DNA from 4 places in the Pseudomonas sp. TE9122 genome. Region 4 is predicted to be linked to each of the others. Evidence: predicted binding sites of a transcription regulator. Region 4 holds the regulator's gene; each other region holds the start of a gene.

Region 1 (5,104 bases), 690 kb from region 4:
ATTTTCAAATGTAGGGGCTGCCGAAGGCTGCGATCTTTTGATCTGCTTTTCCAGCCTTGCCCCAACCCTATCCAGGTGCTAAACCTTGTACAGGTTCGTCAATGACAAGGAAGCCAGTCAATGTCAGTCGTTACAGAAGTCTCTCCAGACCAGAAAAAGCTCACGATCGCCGTCAAAGGCCGGTTCGATTTCGGTCGCCATCAGGAATTTCGCGAGTCGTATGAACGGCTCCCACACAAACCCGAATCCATCGTGGTCGATCTCAAAGAGGCTACTTACCTCGACAGCTCCGCGCTGGGCATGCTGCTCCTGCTGCGTGATCACGCCGGTGGCGACGAGTCGGATATCCGCGTCGTCAACAGCAGCTCCGATGTGAAGAAAATCCTCGCGATTTCCAACTTCGACAAACTCTTCGACATCAGTTGACGCCCATGCAGGCGCAAGAGCCGCTGACCATTCTTATCGCCGAAGACAGCGCCGCCGACCGGCTGCTGCTGTCGACCATTGTCCGCCGTCAAGGTCATCAGGTGCTGACGGCGGCCAATGGTGCGGAGGCGGTCGAATGCTTCCAGCAGCAACAACCCGATCTGGTGTTGATGGACGCGCTGATGCCGGTGATGGACGGCTTCGAAGCGGCGCGGCAGATCAAGGCGCTGGCGGGTGAAGCGTTGGTGCCGATCATCTTCCTCACCTCGCTGACCGAGAGTGAAGCGCTGGCCCGTTGTCTGGAGGCTGGCGGTGACGATTTTCTGGCGAAGCCGTACAACCAGGTGATCCTTGCCGCCAAAATCAAGGCGATGGATCGCTTGCGTCGCCTTCAGGCCACGGTCCTGCAGCAGCGCGATCTGATCGCGAAACATCATGACTATCTGCTCAACGAACAACGCGTGGCCAAAGCGGTGTTCGACAAGGTCGCGCATTCAGGGTGCCTGAGTGCGCCGAACATCCGTTACCTGCAATCGCCTTACGCCCTGTTCAATGGCGATCTGTTGCTCGCTGCGTATACGCCGGCCGGTGACATGCACGTCATGCTCGGCGATTTCACCGGGCATGGCTTGCCGGCAGCGGTGGGGGCGATGCCGCTGGCCGAAGTGTTTTATGGGATGACCGCCAAGGGCTATGGCCTGGCCGAAACCCTGCGCGAGATGAACGCCAAGCTCAAGCGCATCCTGCCGGTGGACATGTTCTGCTGTGCCACCTTGCTCAGTCTGAGTTTCCAGAGCCGTTCGGTGGAGGTGTGGAATGGTGGCATGCCCGACGGTTACCTGCACCGCATGGCCAGCGGCGAGCGTGTGCCCTTGCCGGCGCGGCATTTGCCCCTTGGGATTCTCAGCGCGCAAGCCTTCGATGACCGTACGGATGTGTATCCGATGGCCGTCGATGATCGAGTGTTTCTGTTATCGGACGGGGTGATCGATACCTGCGATGCCAATGACCAGTTGTTCGGCGTCGAACGCTTGCAGCAGGTGTTTGCGGCGAACCGTGAGCCGGATCGGTTATTCGAGGATATCGAACAGGCGTTGCGCGATTTTCGCGGACAGGCCCGTGATGACGTAAGCATGGTCGAAGTCAGTCTGCTTGAGTCGGCGCAGGCCCACGGCGCAGCGCCGGTGTATTCCGACAGTGGCCAGTCGTGCCCGCTGGACTGGTCGGCCAGTTTCGAGTTTCGCGGCGCCACGCTCAGGCGCTTCAATCCGTTGCCGTTCCTCTTGCAGTTGCTGCTTGAGGTGCATGGCCTGCGCGCGCAAAGCGGGGCGCTGTACAGCGTGCTCGCCGAGTTGTATTCCAATGGGCTGGAGCATGGCGTGCTCGGGCTGGACTCGAGCCTCAAACGCGATGCGGCAGGTTTCGCCCGCTACTATGAAATGCGCGCGGCGCGGCTGGAGGCGCTGCAAGACGGTTTCGTGCGCGTGCATCTGCAGGTGCAACCGCAAGGCGAGGGTGGGCGGCTGGTCATTCGTGTCGATGACAGTGGCAAGGGGTTTGATGTGGCGCGGGTCATGGAAAGGCCCGTGGATAACGTCCGCTTGTCGGGACGCGGCATCGGTCTGGTCCGGCAACTGGGGCGCAACGCCAGTTGGTCGGACCAAGGTCGTAGTGCCAGCGTGGAGTTTTTCTGGGAGATTGAGGCATAATCCGCCCATTCTTGATCAAGGAGTGAGCAAGTGACAGACCCACATGTAAATCGCGAAGTCCTCGATACTTTGCGCGAGGTGATGGAGGACGGCTATACGGAATTGCTGGAGACTTTTCTGGCAGATTCGCAAAGCCGCCTGCACGAGTTGCAGGACAGCACCAGCGCCAAAGCGCTTTCCGATGTAGCGCATAGCTTCAAGGGCAGCGCCAGCAACATGGGCGCGGTTCGACTGGCCGAGTTGTGCCAGGACCTGGAGTCGAACGCGAAGGACAAAAGCCCGGAAGCGCTCGCTCAGCTAGTCGCCGATATCCATTCTGAATTCGCCGAAGTACGTCCGGTGTACGAAAGCGAAAAGCACCACGCCCACATCCACTGAAGCTGCCGTCCGGCGCTTTTCGCAAGTGTCTCGCCAAACTGGCCCGGCACTTGCAGTCAACTTGCTCAACTGTACCTACGATCCCAGTGCAGCGGAGACCGTGTCATGCCTGCGACCCCCAACATTCTTCTTCAGACCGCCGCTCAGGCCAAGGCCCAAGCCGCCTCTGCCAAATCGTCGGCAATGGCCGCAGACGCCGGGGACAAGGCCTCCAGCTTCGCCAAAGTGTTCGCCGATCAGGCGCCGGTCAAGCCCGCCGTGAGCGCTGACAATTCAGTCAAGCCGGCACGCGATAAGGTCGCGGACAGCAGCGGCAAAAAGGATATCGGCAAAGAGCAGTCTGCCGCGCCCCAGCCAGCAGTTGCCGATAGCGGCAAAGCGTTGCCTGCCGACAAAGCGGCGACGAGCGACGACGCGACTGCCACTGCCGATGACACCGCTGAAACCATACAAACCCCTGTGGCCGATGCCGCGCCTGTAGACCCGGCCCTTGATCCGGCCTTGGCGCAAGTCGTTCAGCCGTTGGTGGCAGCGCCTGTGGTGCAAACGCCAACAGTCGCCACGCCAGCCCAGCCGGAAACCGAGACGCCTGCATTGGCGGTCGTGTCGGGCATGGTCAAAGATCCGGCGGCAACCGACAGCGATTTCGATCCATCGGCCGACCCGCTCGACTCGATGCCGGCCGTGCGCATGGCGATGGAGCAGGGCGGGCATATTTCCGCCGCCAGTCAGGCGCAACCGAAAGCCACGCCTGCTCAAGCTCAGGCTGACGGTGAATTGACCGCCGCGCAGAACTTTGCCGCCGGCATGGCCAGCATGCTCGACGTGCAGGCCGACAAGGACAGCACCAGTCAGGGCGGCGAACAAGCTTTCAGCGGGCTGATCGACGATGGTCTGAAGGATCTGAAATCGGCTACCAGCGACACCCGCGTCGATGACTTCGCCAACCGTCTGGCGGCACTGACCCAGGCCGCTACGCCGAAAACCGCCAATGCGCTGCCGGTGAATCAGCCGATCGCCATGCACCAGAGTGGCTGGACCGAAGAAGTGGTCAACCGCGTCATGTACCTGTCCAGCGTCAACCTGAAGGCCGCCGACATTCAGTTGCAGCCGGCGGAGCTTGGGCGTCTGGATATCCGCGTGAACATGGTTCCCGATCAGCAGACCCAGGTCACCTTCATGAGCGCACACCCAAGCGTGCGTGAAGCGCTCGACAGCCAGATGCACCGCCTGCGCGACATGTTCAACCAGCAGGGCATGGGCCAGGTAGATGTCAATGTCGCCGACCAGAACCGTGGCTGGCAGGGGCAGCAAGGTCAGGAACAGGCGCAGCAGGGGCAGAGTGGCCGGACCAGCGCTGCGGGTGGCCGCTTGGATTCGGCGGATGAGGAATTGGCACCGGCTACTGTCGCTGAAGTGGCGGCGCAGACTACCAGCGTAATTGGCAGCAGCGCGGTCGACTATTACGCCTGAGCAAATCAAGAGCCCCCTCACCCTAGCCCTCTCCCAGAGGGAGAGGGGACCGATTGGGGAATCTTGAAGAACTACGCCGACCTGAACGAGCATCGCTGAATCCGTTCGACATTCGGCGACCTGTTGATTCCCGCCCTGAACTTGCAATCACCTCGGTTGTGCAGGTCGATGTCCAGCCCCATTACATCTCGGTCGGCCCCCTCTCCCTCAGGGAGAGGGCTGGGGTGAGGGTGCTTTTGACTTTAGCGTCGTTCTCGACCTCCGACACTTCTGGCATAACACTTGCTCTTGCCTTGCCGTGCGACTGTGAAACCCCCGATTAGTGACGGATTATTGGCATGGCGAAGAGCGAAGCTGCAGCAGTAAAAGACCCCGCAACCAAAGGCAAACTCAAGCTGATCATCGTGATCGTGCTGGCGTTGCTGGTGGCCATTGGTGCATCCGTCGGGGCGACCTGGTTCTTCATGCACGGCGCGCAAAGCAAGCCTGCCGAGGCCGCTGAAGCAGCGCCGGTCGGCAAGCAGGCGGCGATTTTCGAGCCGATGGCGCCGGCCTTCGTGGCCAACTACAACCAGAACGGCCGTCAGCGCTACATGCAGGTGAGCATCACCATGCTGGCGCGGAATCAGGCCGATCTGGACGCGCTCAAAGTGCACATGCCGGTTATCCGCAACAACCTGGTAATGCTCTTCTCCGGTCAGGATTTCGCCACACTGGCGACACCGGTCGGCCAAGAGATGTTGCGCCAGAAGGCCACCGCCAGCGTCCAGGAAGTGGCGCAGAAAGAACTGGGCAAAGTGGTCATCGAACAGTTGCTTTTCACTAATTTCGTACTGCAGTAGGAACACGACATGGCCGTGCAGGATCTGCTGTCCCAGGATGAAATCGATGCGCTGCTGCATGGCGTCGATGATGGTCTGGTACAGACCGATAATGCTGCCGAACCCGGCAGTGTCAAAAGCTACGACCTGACCAGTCAGGATCGCATCGTCCGTGGACGCATGCCGACGCTGGAAATGATCAACGAGCGCTTTGCCCGCTACACCCGCATCAGCATGTTCAACATGCTGCGCCGCTCGGCGGACGTGGCTGTCGGTGGTGTGCAGGTGATGAAGTTC
Region 2 (5,104 bases), 950 kb from region 4:
GCGAGACGAACACCTTCGCATGCATCTGCTCGCAGCCACCGCCCCGGCGCATGCCACGGACCGGGCAGGCATCGAGATAATCCAGGCCCACCGCCAGCTTCAGGTGTCGCTCCGGGCGCGCCAGCTGGTTGGTCACGTCGAAGCTGTACCAAGCGTCATCCAGCCACGCTTCTGCCCAGGCATGACTGGCGAGATGCTCGCAATCTTCGCTGTACAGATAACCCGACACGTAACGCGACGGCACGCCGAGACTGCGCGCGCAGGCTAGAAAGGCGTGGGCATGATCCTGACAGACCCCGGCCCGACCGGCGAAAGCTTCGGCGGCGCTGGTGTCGACTTCGGTGGAGCCCGGCGTGTAGCTCATGTGCTGATTCAGACCGTGCATCAAGTCGATCAGCGCGGTGCGGTCTCGCCGCTGCTTGCAGTTCTTCGCGGCAAACTCGCGCAAGGCTTCGTCGGCTTCGGTCAGGCGCGTGAAGCGCAGGAACGGCAGCGCCGACTGGCTCTCATGTTCGGCCTCGCGCAATTCATCGATATCGACCTGACCACGGGCGCCGATGATGATCGCTTCGTGGGGCTCGTCCATGGTCAGCACATGCAGGATGTTGCCAAACGGATCGAGCTGCGCACGCACCGGACGCGGCAAGTCGAGTTGCCAACTGAGGACATGCTGACGCTCGCTGTCGTGGGGTGTCAGGCGCAGGTACTGGATGCTCGCGCGCACCTGATCTTCGTAGTGATAGGTGGTCTCGTGGCTTATGGAAAGTCTCATGCAGCCTCCAGATAGGAACTGTGAATGGCGTTGCCCAACTGGCGCACCAGCGGGATGAATTCGGTCAGCCAGGCGTGCAGGCCTTCTTCGAGAATTTCGTTGATGCCGGTGTAACGCAGGCGCGCATCCATTTCCGCCGCCAGGCGTTGTGCCGGGCGGCCGTTGGCGCCGGGCAGTTGCGCGAGGATCTGGTCAATCTCTTCTGTACAGGCACGCAGCGAACGCGGCACATCGGCGCGCAACAGCAGCAATTCGGCGACATGCCGGGCGCCGGGCGCGTCGCGGTAGATTTCGGTGTAGGCCTCGAATGAGGACAAGGCCCGCAGCAGCGCACTCCATTGGTAATAGGCGTGCGCCGTGCCGTCGCTGACTGCTTCGGCCTGATCGCCGGCCATTTCGTAACGGGCATCAAGCAGGCGCAGCGTGTTGTCCGCGCGCTCGATAAACGTGCCCAGACGAATAAAGCGAAACGCGTCGTTGCGCATGATCGTGCCGTATGAGGCGCCACGAAACAGGTGCGAACGCTCCTTGATCCATTCGCAGAACCGGCTCATGCCATAACGACTCAGGCCCTGCTCGGCGATGCCACGAATTTCCAGCCAGGTCGCATTGATGTTTTCCCACATGTCGGCAGTGATTCGCCCGCGCACGGCATGGGCACTGGCCCGCGCTGCACCAAGGCAGCTGTAGATACTGGCCGGGTTGGCCGCGTCCAGTGCGAAGAAATGCAGCAAGCGTTCAGCGTGCAGGTCACCGTGGCGTTCAAGGTAATCGTCCAAGGTGCCGGTGATCAGCAACGGCATGGCGAGTTCATGCAGACCATCGCCGCGCCCGTCCTGCGGCATCAGCGACAGCGAATAGCTGATGTCGAGCATGCGCGCGAGATTCTCCGCACGCTCCAGGTAACGCGACATCCAGTACAGATCCGAGGCAGTTCTACTTAACATGGCAAGCTTCCTTCAATCCTCGACTACCCAGGTGTCCTTGGTCCCGCCGCCCTGGGAGGAGTTCACCACCAGGGAGCCTTCACGCAACGCGACACGGGTCAAACCGCCAGGCACCACACGGGTTTCGCGGCCGGACAGCACGAACGGACGCAAGTCGATATGGCGCGGCGCGATGCCGTTTTCGACAAAGGTCGGACAGGTCGACAGCGATAGTGTCGGTTGCGCAATGTAGGCATGGGGTTTGGCTTTGATGCGCTCGCGAAAGGCATCGATTTCCGCCGTCGTCGCGGCCGGTCCGACCAGCATCCCGTAACCGCCGGAGCCCTGGGTTTCCTTGACGACCAAATCCGCAAGATTGGCCAGTACGTGGGACAGCTCGGACGGGTTGCGGCATTGCCAGGTCGGCACGTTTTTCAGGATCGGCTCTTCGTCGAGGTAAAAACGGATCATGTCGGTGACAAACGGGTAAACCGATTTATCGTCCGCGACCCCGGTGCCGATGGCATTGGCCAGCACCACGTTGCCGGAGCGATAGGACGACAGCAGCCCCGGCACACCGAGCATCGAATCCGGGTTGAATGCCAGAGGATCGAGGAATGCGTCGTCGAGGCGCCGATAGATCACGTCGACCGCTTTCGGGCCATCGGTGGTGCGCATGAACACCTTGTCGTCACGCACGAACAGATCTGCGCCTTCCACCAGTTCAACGCCCATTTCCCGCGCCAGAAACGCATGTTCGAAGAACGCGCTGTTGAAGCGTCCCGGCGTCAGCACCACCACGCTGGGATTGTCGATCGGGCTCGAGCTTTTGAGAGTGTCGAGCAGAAGATTGGGATAGTGATCGATCGGGGCGATGCGCTGGGCGGAGAACAGTTCGGGGAACAGACGCATCATCATCTTGCGATCTTCGAGCATGTAGCTGACGCCGCTGGGTGTGCGCAGGTTGTCTTCGAGAACGTAATAAGTGCCATCGCCATCGCGCACCAGATCGACGCCGGAGATGTGCGAATAGATATCGCGGTGCAGATCCAGACCTTGCATCGCCAATTGGTATTGCTCGTTGGCCAGCACCTGTTCGGCGGGAATAATCCCGGCCTTGATGATGCGCTGCTCGTGGTAGAGGTCGGCGAGAAACATGTTCAACGCCTTGACCCGCTGGATGCAGCCGCGCTCGACAATCCGCCATTCACTGGCGGGGATGCTACGGGGAATGGTATCGAACGGAATCAGGCGCTCGGTGCCCTGCTCGTCGCCATAGAGCGTGAAGGTGATCCCGGCCCGGTGGAACAGCAGATCGGCCTCGCGGCGGCGCTGCGCGAGCAGCTCGTCGGGCGTCTCGGCCAGCCAGCGGGCAAATTCCCGGTAATGCGGGCGGACCAGGCCGCCGGCATCGTACATCTCGTCAAAATAGGTGCGGATCATGCCGTACTCCTTGTCACTCCGGACATACAGGCCTTCGCAAGGCCCGTGCCATCGGCATAAACGCTTTGATTTCAATCGGTTGTAGATCCACGCCGAAGGCTGCGCACCATTCCTGTGCGGCAAATGCCCCGGCCCGATTGCCCCCGCTTCATTGCGACGCACTGCATCGCCTATCACCAGCATAGTCAGAGTTGATTTCACTGCCCGGCCGCGACTGCGGATAATCCGCGCATTCGCTGCAAAACTTCCCCGGCAAGCCGCCGCGAAGTAGACAGCTCAACTGATCTGAACTGCCTTGGCAGCCCCGTCCCGACAGGACTTTATTGCATACCCGTCTTCCCTTTTAGCCACCCTCTCCGGTGGCTTTTTTTTGCCCGGGATTCTTGTTTCAGGGTTTTGCCACTGCGATATGCAGAAGCCAGAAACGACAACGGCCGACCCGAAGGTCAGCCGTTGCCCGACAAACAATGCGCAATATCAATTCAACCGGTAACGATTGCGCACCTCCTGCTTCACGCCCCAACCCTCGATAATGCCGCCCAGCGGTTCGACCACGGCAGAAAAGCCTTGCTCGAAATCGCCGATGTCGTCATAGGTTGCGTACATCACTTTGCTCAATTCCAGCGACCAGGCGCCGTCGTCGCGCGCACTGACCTGGGCATTGATGGATTCACCGCGAAATTTGCCTGCTGCCCTGCGCGCCCGCTCCTCGTCCGGGAAAATCGCGTAGAACTCAATGGGATGGAACCGGGAAAAATCGAAACCGCCTTCTTTCATGCGGCGCAGAACATTGCTGCTGATGTCTTCTTGATAGGCTGTGCTCATGAATCGTCCCCCTCGATTGATGGATAGACTTTCCGTATTCCCGCCCCCGGCCTTTTGGCCTAAGTACTACGGCAACGTGGTTGCGCGCGGGAAACAAGCATGTAGCTGACAAGACCAGACCTTAGCGATCCATTCGCTGATCTCGCTTGCAGAGTAGCCCCAAGAGAGCGCCGCTGCCAAGGCCTGGTTTACGAGATGACAGGAAGTGTTCAGACAGGGGTGATGCTGAGGATTTCGATGCCGTTCTGGGTCTTGAGGTTTTTCACCTCGGCATCGGTGGTGCGCCCTTGCAGGTCGTTGAGATCCAGCTTGGCGGCAACCGGAAGAAGCCGCTCCTTGATCAGCCGCGCGGCTTCATCATCGGACGGGCATTCCTCACGTTCGAAGACTTCATCAACAATTTCGCCGTGATCATCCACGAAAGTGACTTTCCACTTTTGCATCAGTGCCTCCTCGATCAACCCGTAAATGGGCTTACCTCTATCTCGACTTTTTTCCGCGAGAGTTGGTTCAAAAGGATTACAGCCGCCAACGGTGAAAATAACCAGCCGATCGATAGGGCGGACTTCTGTGGCGAGGGGATTTATCCCCGTTCGGCTGCGCAGCAGTCGTAAGACCGTCCATTGCGGTTTAACGGAGACACCGCGCCGGCCGGTTCAGGGATGCTGCGCATCCCAACGGGGATTTATCCCCTCACCACAAAAGCTCCCTTGCAGAGCGCCTTCAGCGTGATCAGTCGTTGCTCGGCTTATTGACCGCTTGCAGCACGTATTGCGGCAAGGCGAACGCGCCGATGTGGATTTCCGGATTGTAGTAACGGGTGACGATGCCGCTGCCGATGAAGCGCTGTTGCAGGGTTTCACGGCTGAGCTTGCGGTAGGCCGGGTTGGTCGAGCCCCAGGCGAAGGTCATCGAGCCGCCGATGTAGGTCGGCACGGCGGCCTGGTAGAAGTGCCAGTCCGGGAACAGGCTGCGCAGGCGACCGGCGGTGGTTTTGACTTCGTCGATTTGCATGAACGGCGTGCCGTTCTGAGTCACGAGGATGCCGCCTTCGTTCAGGCAGCGGTGGCACGCCTGGTAGAAATTCTCCGAGAACAGCACTTCGCCCGGGCCGATCGGGTCGGTGGAGTCGGAGATG
Region 3 (5,104 bases), 4.7 Mb from region 4:
ACTTACAGGTTGTAGCCGCGTTCGTTGTGTTGTGCCAGATCGAGGCCGACCGACTCTTCTTCCTCGGTTACGCGCAGACCCATGACGGCGTCCAGCACCTTGAGGATGATGAAAGTGACGATCGCGGTGTAGATCACCGTGAAGCCGACGCCTTTGATCTGAATCCAGACCTGCGCGCCAATGTCAGTCACGGTGCCGAAGCCGCCCAGTGCCGGTGCGGCAAACACACCAGTGAGGATCGCGCCGAGGATACCGCCGATGCCGTGCACGCCGAAGGCATCCAGGGAATCGTCATAGCCGAGTTTGCGTTTCAGGGTGGTGGCGCAGAAGAAGCACACCACGCCTGCGGCCAGACCGATCACCAGTGCACCCATCGGGCCTACAGTGCCAGCGGCCGGAGTGATCGCGACCAGACCGGCGACCACGCCCGAAGCAATCCCCAGTGCGCTTGGCTTGCCGTGGGTGACCCACTCGGCAAACATCCAGCCCAGTGCCGCAGCGGCGGTGGCGATCTGAGTAACCAGCATGGCCATACCGGCAGTGCCGTTGGCGGCAGCAGCGGAACCAGCGTTGAAGCCGAACCAGCCAACCCACAGCATCGCCGCGCCCATCAGGGTGTAGCCGAGGTTATGCGGAGCCATCGGTGTGGTCGGGAAGCCTTTGCGCTTGCCCAGTACCAGGCACGCGACCAGGCCGGCGATACCGGCGTTGATGTGCACCACGGTGCCGCCAGCAAAGTCGAGCACGCCCCAGTCCCACATCAGGCCGCCGTTACCGGACCAGACCATGTGCGCGATCGGTGCATAAACCAGAGTGAACCAGATGCCCATGAAAATCAGCATCGCGGAGAACTTCATGCGCTCGGCGAACGCACCGACGATCAGCGCCGGGGTGATGATCGCGAAGGTCATCTGGAAGGTGATGAACACCGCTTCAGGGAACAGCGCCGCCGGGCCGGTGATGCTCGAAGGCGTGACACCAGCGAGGAACGCCTTGCCCATGCCGCCGAAGAACGAATTGAAGTTGACGACGCCCTGTTCCATGCCGGTGGTGTCGAAGGCAATGCTGTAGCCATAAATGACCCACAGGATGCTGATCAGGCCGGTAATGGCGAAGCACTGCATCAGCACGGAAAGAATGTTTTTCGAGCGAACCATACCGCCGTAGAACAGCGCCAGGCCGGGGATGGTCATGAACAGCACGAGCGCTGTCGAGGTGAGCATCCAGGCGGTGTCGCCGGAATTGAGGACTGGCGCTGCCACTTCGTCTGCCGCCATGGCGATGCCGGGCATTACGATGGACAACAGGGCGCCTAGCCCTGCGAATTTACGCAGAGTCATATTGTTTTCTCCTGGGGCGTTGGGTTTGTGGCGGCGCTTAGATCGCGTCGGTATCGGTTTCGCCGGTACGGATGCGGATCGCCTGTTCCAGATTGACCACGAAGATCTTGCCGTCACCGATCTTGCCGGTGTTGGCCGCTTTGGTTATCGCCTCGATAACCCGATCCAGATCCTTGTCGTCGATGGCCACGTCGATTTTCACCTTGGGCAGAAAATCGACCACATATTCCGCGCCGCGATACAGCTCGGTGTGACCCTTCTGCCGGCCGAAGCCTTTGACTTCAGTAACGGTAATGCCCTGCACGCCGATTTCGGACAGCGACTCGCGCACGTCGTCCAACTTGAACGGCTTGATGATGGCAGTGACTAGCTTCATGAAACTCTCTCCCGAATTGGTGGACTTGCCCCAGGAAAACAAACCCGTCTCAAGTCTAAGCGCAGTGCCTGGCTTTGTAACGCATCGTTGACGCCAGCTAACCGCATCAGACGAAACTCCCCGCTTCGTCTGCCGCACTGCATTCGTCACAGCGACTGCATCAGTGCATGGGTCGAGGGTGACTAAGCAGAAACCTTGCCAGCTCGGCAAAAACCCTGCATTTCAATCTCTTGGCCCCTGTTGCACGCGCTCGGGCAGAAAAGCTTTTGCCGATACGCACAACAACGGTGCGCCACCGTCCGTCCCCCTGCGCGAAAAGCGTGCATCCGTGCAACGGGATTGACTATAGACACTGCGTGATACACTGCCGGCCATTGTTTCCAGGACATTTCCCATGCTCGCGCCCAAAGACTTCCTCGACGCCCTGAGCGGCACCGCCTCCCGCCTCTTCAGCGGCGACACCCCGCTGCCGAAAGCCGAAATGGAAAGCCAGTTCAAAATGCTGCTGCAAAGTGCCTTCAGCAAACTCGATCTGGTCAGCCGGGAAGAGTTCGATAGTCAGATGGTAGTGCTGGCGCGTACTCGCGCCCGCCTCGAAAGCCTCGAAGCCAAGGTTGCCGAGATGGAAGCGAAGCTGACACCGCCCGCTGAATAATTCGCGTCCCCTGTAGGAGCTGCCGAAGGCTGCGATCTTTTGATCTTCAGCCCTTCAACCATCCCCGCAACGTCCTACAACCTTAATGACCGCCGTCCGATTGCGCCAAAAAGCCCAGGTTTCTAAGCTATCTGATGCTGAATGTTCAGCAGAGGATTGGGCGACCCGGGCAGGGCCATGGTGGAAATGGGCTTCGCGGATGCTGCAATCGCTATGAGCCCGCATGCCGGAGCTGGGCTCTGCGCAAATCGTAAGTCGACTGAAGATTCATCCAGAACTCAGGCGTAGTGTTGAGCTGAATGGCGAGGCTGATTGCCAGATCGGCGCAGATCCTGAGCTGGCATTTCACAAGCTCTTCGATCTCACTTTCGGGCCAGTTCGTGGGCATGGCCAGATCCATGACAGTCACGCCCAACGGCTCCATGAATCCTTATTCAGAACCTCGCCCGGATGAATCGGGCGCATACCACTGCGGTCCGTTTTTTTCGCCTCCAGAGGCTGCGTTGAGTGGCCAACTGGAGCATCCGACTCCCGGATACAAGACCTTCACACCCCTTTCGCCAGCGTCCTACAAATATTAGGGCATGGCCCTACAAACATCAGCGTCTGCGCCTGATTCCGTGAGCTCTTCGCTGTGATTAGGCTGGTGGCTTTCGCCTGCGCTGGTCGATCCTATTCGTCGAGTTCCAGGCGATACACATTGATCGCCAGACACTCTGGTTCTGGATCCCTCTTGTCTGATTTGCTCAAGCTCAAAGAAAACACGCTGGTTCAGCATCCAGATGGTGGTTACATCTTTGGCACGATCCCCGATATGCCAAAATTCGGCTTGCCAGGCGGGAAGATTTATCTGCGGGTAGGTATTCACCGTCGAGCGAATAGTGGTTTTGGCGTAGTGCACATTTGGGAAGCCCATAGTGCCGATTTGCTCAAGCATGGTTGCCAGACTGCCGATGGGGTAGCAGCGATTGTTGCGAAAATGATCGTCCCGGGGGCGCAAATCTATTGTGAGTTCAAAGAACAACGATGTGGAAACAGGGTCGCGGTACTGAGGACATCTATGGGAACACTGATTCTTGAACCGCGACACGAGCGCGCCACAGGATTTGGTTACTTCGTGGTGACTTGGTACCCGCAAAAACGTGCACATGGCACGTTAGTGGGGCAGATACCACGAGCACCACCAAATCAGAAATAAAAAAAGGCGTCCGATGGACGCCTTTTAAGTATTTTTTGAGGAGTAGTCGCAGCGATTCTTTAGCTCCTGGCTTTACGGCCTTGGGTTCAGAATCCGACAGGCTAGCCCGTCGTCACTACTTCAGAGAAACCAGCTTTCTCTGCTGCCAAAAATGCGGGGGAGCTTTTGCTGGTGCCCAGTCCCGACGAATGCGCAGTTGCAGTCCTCGAATGGGATGATCCTTCAATGCCGTGCGAGAGTCAACGCTCTAATTCAGGCAAGCAGTGACAGCCCATCGGGTCTGGATACGTCTTGTAAACCTCTATTTCAGCACCGAAACCCGGCTCAACTACCCTTCAAAAACCCGCAGGAAGCGGCTCCCCGATTCAGCTCAAGGAACGACCATGTCCCTCTCCATTGTCCACAGTCGCGCCCAGATTGGCGTGGAAGCCCCCGCTGTTACCGTCGAAGTCCATCTGGCCAACGGTCTGCCGTCGCTGACCATGGTCGGCCTGCCCGAAGCGGCGGTGAAGGAGAGCAAGGATCGCGTACGCAGCGCGATCATCAATTCCGGGCTGCAATTTCCGGCGCGGCGGATCACCCTGAATCTGGCGCCGGCGGATCTGCCCAAGGATGGCGGGCGGTTTGATCTGGCGATTGCCTTGGGGATTTTGTCGGCCAGTGTGCAGGTGCCCTGCCTGACCCTGGACGAGGTGGAATGTCTGGGCGAGTTGGCGCTGTCGGGTGCCGTGCGGCCGGTGCGTGGTGTGCTGCCGGCGGCACTGGCGGCGCGCAAGGCCGGGCGGGCGTTGGTGGTGCCTCGAGCGAATGCCGAGGAGGCGTGTCTGGCGTCGGGGTTGAAGGTGTTTGCGGTGGATCATTTGCTGGAAGCGGTGGCGCATTTCAATGGGCATACGCCGGTGGAGCCTTACGTTTCCGACGGTTTGATGCACGCTGCCAAGCCCTATCCCGACCTCAACGAAGTGCAGGGTCAAACAGCCGCAAAGCGCGCATTGCTGATTGCCGCAGCGGGGGCGCACAACTTGTTGTTCAGCGGGCCTCCGGGAACCGGCAAGACGCTGCTGGCCAGTCGTCTGCCAGGATTACTGCCGCCGCTATCCGAATGCGAGGCGCTGGAAGTGGCAGCGATTCAATCGGTCGCCAGCGGGGTTCCCTTGACTCACTGGCCGCAGCGGCCGTTCAGGCAACCGCACCATTCGGCTTCAGGGCCGGCATTGGTCGGTGGCAGCTCGAAACCGCAACCCGGCGAGATCACCCTCGCCCACCATGGCGTGCTGTTTCTCGATGAGTTGCCGGAGTTTGATCGCAAGGTGTTGGAAGTTTTACGCGAGCCTTTGGAGTCGGGACATATCGTCATCGCGCGGGCCAAGGATCGCGTACGTTTCCCCGCGCGATTTCAATTGGTTGCCGCGATGAATCCGTGTCCCTGTGGATATCTTGGCGAACCCAGCGGCAAATGCTCGTGCACACCGGATATGGTCCAACGCTATCGCAACAAGTTGTCAGGGCCGCTGCTGGATCGTATCGATCTGCAC
Region 4 (5,104 bases):
TGCGTCCCACTCGGATCGTGCAGTCTGGATACTGACCCGCCACGCCGACAAATTTGGCCGATGCCCGGGCATGCAGGCCCAGCTTATTGATGATTTCGATTTCACGAGCAGGCATCGCGGTGTAAATCCTTTAGGTGAGGTCGCGGTGGCGAACCTGGACGTTCTTCAGGGTTTTCTGCAGGGCCTGACCCAGTCGTTCGGTCAGGTAGACGGAGCGGTGATGCCCGCCGGTGCAGCCAATGGCAATGGTGACGTAGGCGCGGTTGCTGGCGGCGAAGCGTGGCAGCCACTTGTTCAGGTAGGCGTAGATGTCCTGATACATTTCTTCGACATCCGGCTGCTGCGCCAGGTACTCGGCCACTGGGGCATCGAGGCCCGACTGAGCGCGCAGCTCCGGTTTCCAGTACGGATTGGGCAGGCAGCGCACGTCGAACACCAGGTCGGCGTCGACCGGCATGCCGCGCTTGAAGCCGAACGACTCGACCAGAAACGCCGTACCGGGCTCCGGTTGATTCAACAGGCGCAACTTGATGGTGTCGCGTAGTTGATACAGATTCAGACTGGTGGTGTTGATCTTCAGGTCGGCCAGATCGGCGATCGGACCGAGCAGGGCGGTTTCGTCGTGAATCGCCTCGGCCAGTGAGCGATTGGCGTTGCTCAGCGGGTGACGACGACGGGTCTCGGAAAAACGCTTGAGCAGGGTTTCTTCATCGGCGTCCAGGTACAGCACATCGCACTTGATATGCTTGGCACGCACGTCTTCGAGCAATTCAGGGAAACGTGACAGATGGCTGGGCAGGTTGCGCGCATCGATCGACACGGCGACCAGCGGCTGCGCCAGTTCCGTGTGAATCAGCGCCCGCTCGGCCAGTTCCGGCAGCAAACCGGCCGGCAGATTGTCGATGCAGTAGTAGCCGTTGTCCTCAAGGACATTCAGGGCGGTACTTTTACCCGAGCCCGAACGGCCACTGACAATGATCAAACGCATGATTAGTGCCCGTTCTGCTCGTCCAGTACGACCTGGTACAAGGCTTCATTGCTCGGAGCGCTGCGTAGCTTGTCGCGCACTTCCTTGCGGTCGAGCATGCTGGCGATCTGGCGCAACAACTCCAGATGCGCGTCGGTTGCGGCTTCCGGGACCAGCAATACGAACAACAGGTCCACCGGAGCGCCGTCGATGGCGTCGAAATCGATCGGGGCTTCGAGGTGCAGCAGGGCGCTCACTGGCCCCGCGCAGCCCTTGAGGCGGCAGTGGGGAATGGCGATGCCGTTGCCAAAACCGGTGGAGCCGAGTTTTTCACGGGCGATCAGCGCCTCGAAGACATCCTGCATCGCCAGATCCGGCACTTCGCGGTGGATCAGGTTGGCAATCTGTTCGAGGGCTTTTTTCTTGCTGCCGCCCGGCGCGTTCACTTGGGAACGGCCGGGGGTCAGGATGGTTTCAAGTCGGATCATGGATAGGGGTGTTAACGACCGGTCGCGCCCTGGAGGAGGCTCTGGGTCTTTTCCTTATGCTTTTTGAGTTGGCGATCCAGCTTGTCGGTAAGTGAGTCGATCGCAGCGTACATGTCGGTATCTTCTGCGTTTGCGACCACTTCACTGCCGGGAATATGCAAGGTGGCTTCGATCTTCTGTTTCAGCTTTTCGACGCACATCGTGACCTGCACGTTGGTGATCTTGTCGAAATGTCGCTCCAGTCGCTGGAGTTTTTCCTCGATGTAGGAACGCAGAGGTTGGGTCACTTCCAGTTGGTGTCCACTGATGTTGACTTGCATACAGCTTCTCCTTCGTTGCCAGTGCATAAAGCGGCAGGCCGAAAAGCCTGCCACTGGAACGCTGTAACGTGGCTTACATCAACCGCTTGCGTTCGCTCGAAGGCGCGATTCCGAGGGATTCGCGGTACTTGGCGACGGTGCGGCGAGCCACCTGAATGCCTTGTGCCTCCAGTAAACCAGCGATCTTGCTGTCACTCAACGGCTTTTTCTGATTTTCCGCAGCGACCAGTTTCTTGATGATCGCGCGGATCGCCGTGGACGAGCATTCGCCGCCTTCGGAGGTGCTGACGTGGCTGGAGAAAAAGTATTTCAGCTCATAAATACCGCGCGGGGTATGCATGAATTTTTGTGTGGTCACCCGGGAAATCGTCGATTCGTGCATGCCGACCGCTTCGGCGATGTCATGCAATACCAACGGCTTCATTGCTTCGTCGCCGTATTCGAGGAAGCCGCGCTGATGTTCGACGATCTGCGTGGCCACTTTCATCAGGGTTTCGTTGCGGCTCTGCAGGCTCTTGATGAACCAGCGGGCCTCCTGCAACTGGTTGCGCATGAAAGTGTTGTCGGCGCTGGTGTCGGCACGCTTCACGAAACCGGCGTACTGGGCGTTGACGCGCAGGCGAGGCACCGATTCCTGGTTCAGCTCGACCAGCCAGCGCTCGTTGTCCTTGCGCACGATCACGTCGGGAATGACGTATTCGGCTTCGGTCGACTCGATCTGTGAGCCGGGACGCGGATTGAGGCTCTGCACCAGTTCGATGACCTGGCGCAGCTCGTCTTCCTTGAGCTTCATGCGCCGCATCAACTGGCTGTAATCGCGGCTGCCGAGCAGGTCGATGTAATCGGCGACCAGACGCTTGGCCTCGGTCAGCCACGGCGTCTTCGCGGGCAGCTGGCGCAATTGCAGCAGCAGGCATTCGCTGAGGTTGCGGGCGCCGATACCGGCGGGCTCGAATTGCTGGATGCGATGCAGGACGGCTTCGATTTCGTCGAGCTCGATGTCCAGTTCAGGGTCGAACGCTTCAAGAATTTCTTCGAGTGTTTCGTCCAGATAGCCCTGATTGTTGATGCAGTCGATCAGGGTCACGGCGATCAGGCGATCGGTGTCGGACATCGGTGCCAGGTTCAGTTGCCAGAGCAGATGACTCTGCAGGCTCTCGCCGGCCGACGTGCGAGTGGTGAAATCCCACTCATCGTCATCGCTGCTGGGCAGGCTGCTGGCGCTGGTCTGGTAGACGTCTTCCCAGGCAGTATCCACTGGCAGTTCGTTGGGGATGCGCTCGTTCCAATCGCCATCCTCGAGGTTATCCACCGTCGGGGCGGTTTCCTGGTAGGAGGGTTCCTGGATTTCGGCGGGCTTCTGTTCGGCGTTGTCGGCCAGCGGATCGGCGTTGTCGAAGTCGTCGCCTTCTTCCTGGCGCTCGAGCATCGGATTGGATTCCAGAGCCTCCTGGATCTCCTGTTGCAGGTCCAGGGTCGACAATTGGAGCAGGCGGATGGCCTGTTGCAGCTGCGGTGTCATCGTCAGCTGCTGGCCCATTCTCAAGACTAGCGATGGTTTCATGGCAGGGGCTTAACACCTTATTCGCCGGCGCTTTGCGCCATCCACTACAGGGCGCCGAAGCGCCAAACTTAAGCAAATTATATGCCTGAAACTGAAGTGTTTGCCTAGAGCGCTGTAACAATTAAAGCGGATAAATGCGCCTTGAATCGATACAGCGCTGTCGCGCTTACAGGCGGAACTCGTGACCCAGATACACTTCCTTGACCAGATCGTTGGCCAGGATGGTCTCGGCATCGCCTTCAGCGATCAGTTGACCGTCGTTGACGATGTAAGCGGTTTCGCAGATATCCAGCGTCTCACGCACGTTGTGGTCGGTGATCAGCACACCGATGCCCTTGGCCTTGAGGTGATGGATGATCTGCTTGATGTCGCCGACCGAGATCGGGTCGACACCGGCGAACGGTTCGTCGAGCAGGATGAACTTGGGTGCAGTGGCCAGGGCGCGAGCGATTTCCACCCGGCGACGCTCACCGCCGGACAGGCTCATGCCGAGGTTGTCGCGGATGTGGCTGATGTGGAATTCCTGCAGCAGGCTTTCCAGCTCCTTGCGACGACCGGCCTTGTCCAGCTCCGGGCGGGTCTCGAGGATCGCCATGATGTTGTCGGCGACCGACAGTTTACGGAAGATCGACGCTTCTTGCGGCAGATAGCCGATACCGGCCTTGGCGCGGCCGTGCATCGGCTGGTGGCTGACGTCCAGATCATCGATCAGCACACGGCCCTGATCTGCCTGCACCAGGCCAACGATCATGTAGAAGCACGTAGTCTTGCCGGCGCCGTTCGGACCGAGCAAGCCGACGATCTGCCCGCTGTCGATCGACAGGCTGACGTCACGCACGACCTGGCGGCTTTTATAGGCCTTGGCCAGGTGCTGAGCTTTCAGAGTTGCCATTACTGGGATTTCTCTTCGGTTTTCTTCTTCGGCTGGATCACCATGTCGATGCGCGGACGCGATTCGGTGACCTTGCTGCCCGTGGCGCGACCGGCGCTGGCCAGCTTCTTCACGGTGTCGTAGACGATTTTTTCGCCCTGGGTGACGTTGTTATCCTTGTCGATAACCTTGGCCTTGTCGATCAGCACCACCCGGTTCTGCTGGGCGTGGTATTGAATCGTCACGCCGTAGCCCTTGACCGGGTTGGCGTCGCCCTGGGTCTGCAACTGCTCGAAGTAAGCCAGGTTGCCTACCGAGGTCACCACGTCGATGTCGCCATTGGGCGCGCGCGTCATGGTCACGGTGTTGCCTTTAACGATCATCGAGCCCTGGGTAATGATCACGTCACCTTTATAGGTGGCGATGCCATTCTTGTCGTCCAGTTGGGCGTCGTCGGCCTGAATGCGGATAGGCTGCTGCTGATCGTTCGGCAGGGACCAGGCGCTCGCGCTTCCCAGTGCTGCGCCCAGACTGAGCAAAATAGGGAGGGTTTTAACGAGCCTCATACTGTCCTCTTACGTTCGATTGCAGGTGTATCCTGCTGTCCTTCAGGTACGCTTTCATTCCGACGCCAGTCGATACGCCGCCAGCGCCCTCGATTCTAACGGGTTGCGCGGTCTGCGCATATTCTTGCTGCGGGAACACGGTCATGCGGGTGCTGGTGATCAGGGTGCCGCGCTTTTTCTCGTCGGTGCGCTGTACGCGGACCGAATCGATCAATTCAACTTCGGTGCCGCCCGAATTAACTTCGCCGCGCTCGCTGGTCACGTGCCACGGGAAGTCGGTGCCGCGATACATGTTCAAGTCAGGCTTGGTTACCAGAGTGACATCGGT

What was found. Region 4 encodes sigma-54, which starts transcription at its own class of promoters, with help from an activator protein. Its sites were predicted from a motif close to ANTGGCATNNANNTTGCTNT; they were not measured.
Positions count from the first base shown of each region.
Region 1: the regulator sigma-54 is predicted to act here: its motif matches at 2,562-2,581, upstream of ACZ9BE_RS05145 (flagellar hook-length control protein FliK).
Region 2: the regulator sigma-54 is predicted to act here: its motif matches at 3,175-3,194, upstream of ACZ9BE_RS06400 (circularly permuted type 2 ATP-grasp protein).
Region 3: the regulator sigma-54 is predicted to act here: its motif matches at 1,900-1,919, upstream of glnK (P-II family nitrogen regulator).

Region 1 covers NZ_JBWBQI010000001.1:1,165,050-1,170,153, forward strand. The annotation lists gene ACZ9BE_RS05130 (STAS domain-containing protein) at 121-426, shown strand; gene ACZ9BE_RS05135 (ATP-binding SpoIIE family protein phosphatase) at 432-2,135, shown strand; gene ACZ9BE_RS05140 (Hpt domain-containing protein) at 2,166-2,513, shown strand; gene ACZ9BE_RS05145 (flagellar hook-length control protein FliK) at 2,619-3,986, shown strand; gene fliL (flagellar basal body-associated protein FliL) at 4,325-4,828, shown strand; gene fliM (flagellar motor switch protein FliM) at 4,838-5,104, shown strand, end outside.
Region 2 covers NZ_JBWBQI010000001.1:1,417,933-1,423,036, reverse strand. The annotation lists gene ACZ9BE_RS06410 (transglutaminase family protein) at 1-772, opposite strand, end outside; gene ACZ9BE_RS06405 (alpha-E domain-containing protein) at 769-1,719, opposite strand; gene ACZ9BE_RS06400 (circularly permuted type 2 ATP-grasp protein) at 1,732-3,141, opposite strand; gene ACZ9BE_RS06395 (ribonuclease E inhibitor RraB) at 3,619-3,966, opposite strand; gene ACZ9BE_RS06390 (hypothetical protein) at 4,176-4,409, opposite strand; gene speE (polyamine aminopropyltransferase) at 4,699-5,104, opposite strand, start outside.
Region 3 covers NZ_JBWBQI010000001.1:5,203,021-5,208,124, forward strand. The annotation lists gene ACZ9BE_RS23565 (ammonium transporter) at 3-1,340, opposite strand; gene glnK (P-II family nitrogen regulator) at 1,378-1,716, opposite strand; gene ACZ9BE_RS23575 (accessory factor UbiK family protein) at 2,111-2,371, shown strand; gene ACZ9BE_RS23580 (HigA family addiction module antitoxin) at 2,583-2,795, opposite strand; gene ACZ9BE_RS23585 (hypothetical protein) at 3,105-3,569, shown strand; gene ACZ9BE_RS23590 (YifB family Mg chelatase-like AAA ATPase) at 3,953-5,104, shown strand, end outside.
Region 4 covers NZ_JBWBQI010000001.1:470,557-475,660, forward strand. The annotation lists gene ACZ9BE_RS01970 (HPr family phosphocarrier protein) at 1-115, opposite strand, end outside; gene rapZ (RNase adapter RapZ) at 131-988, opposite strand; gene ptsN (PTS IIA-like nitrogen regulatory protein PtsN) at 991-1,455, opposite strand; gene hpf (ribosome hibernation-promoting factor, HPF/YfiA family) at 1,467-1,775, opposite strand; gene ACZ9BE_RS01990 (RNA polymerase factor sigma-54) at 1,849-3,339, opposite strand; gene lptB (LPS export ABC transporter ATP-binding protein) at 3,506-4,231, opposite strand; gene lptA (lipopolysaccharide transport periplasmic protein LptA) at 4,231-4,776, opposite strand; gene lptC (LPS export ABC transporter periplasmic protein LptC) at 4,763-5,104, opposite strand, start outside.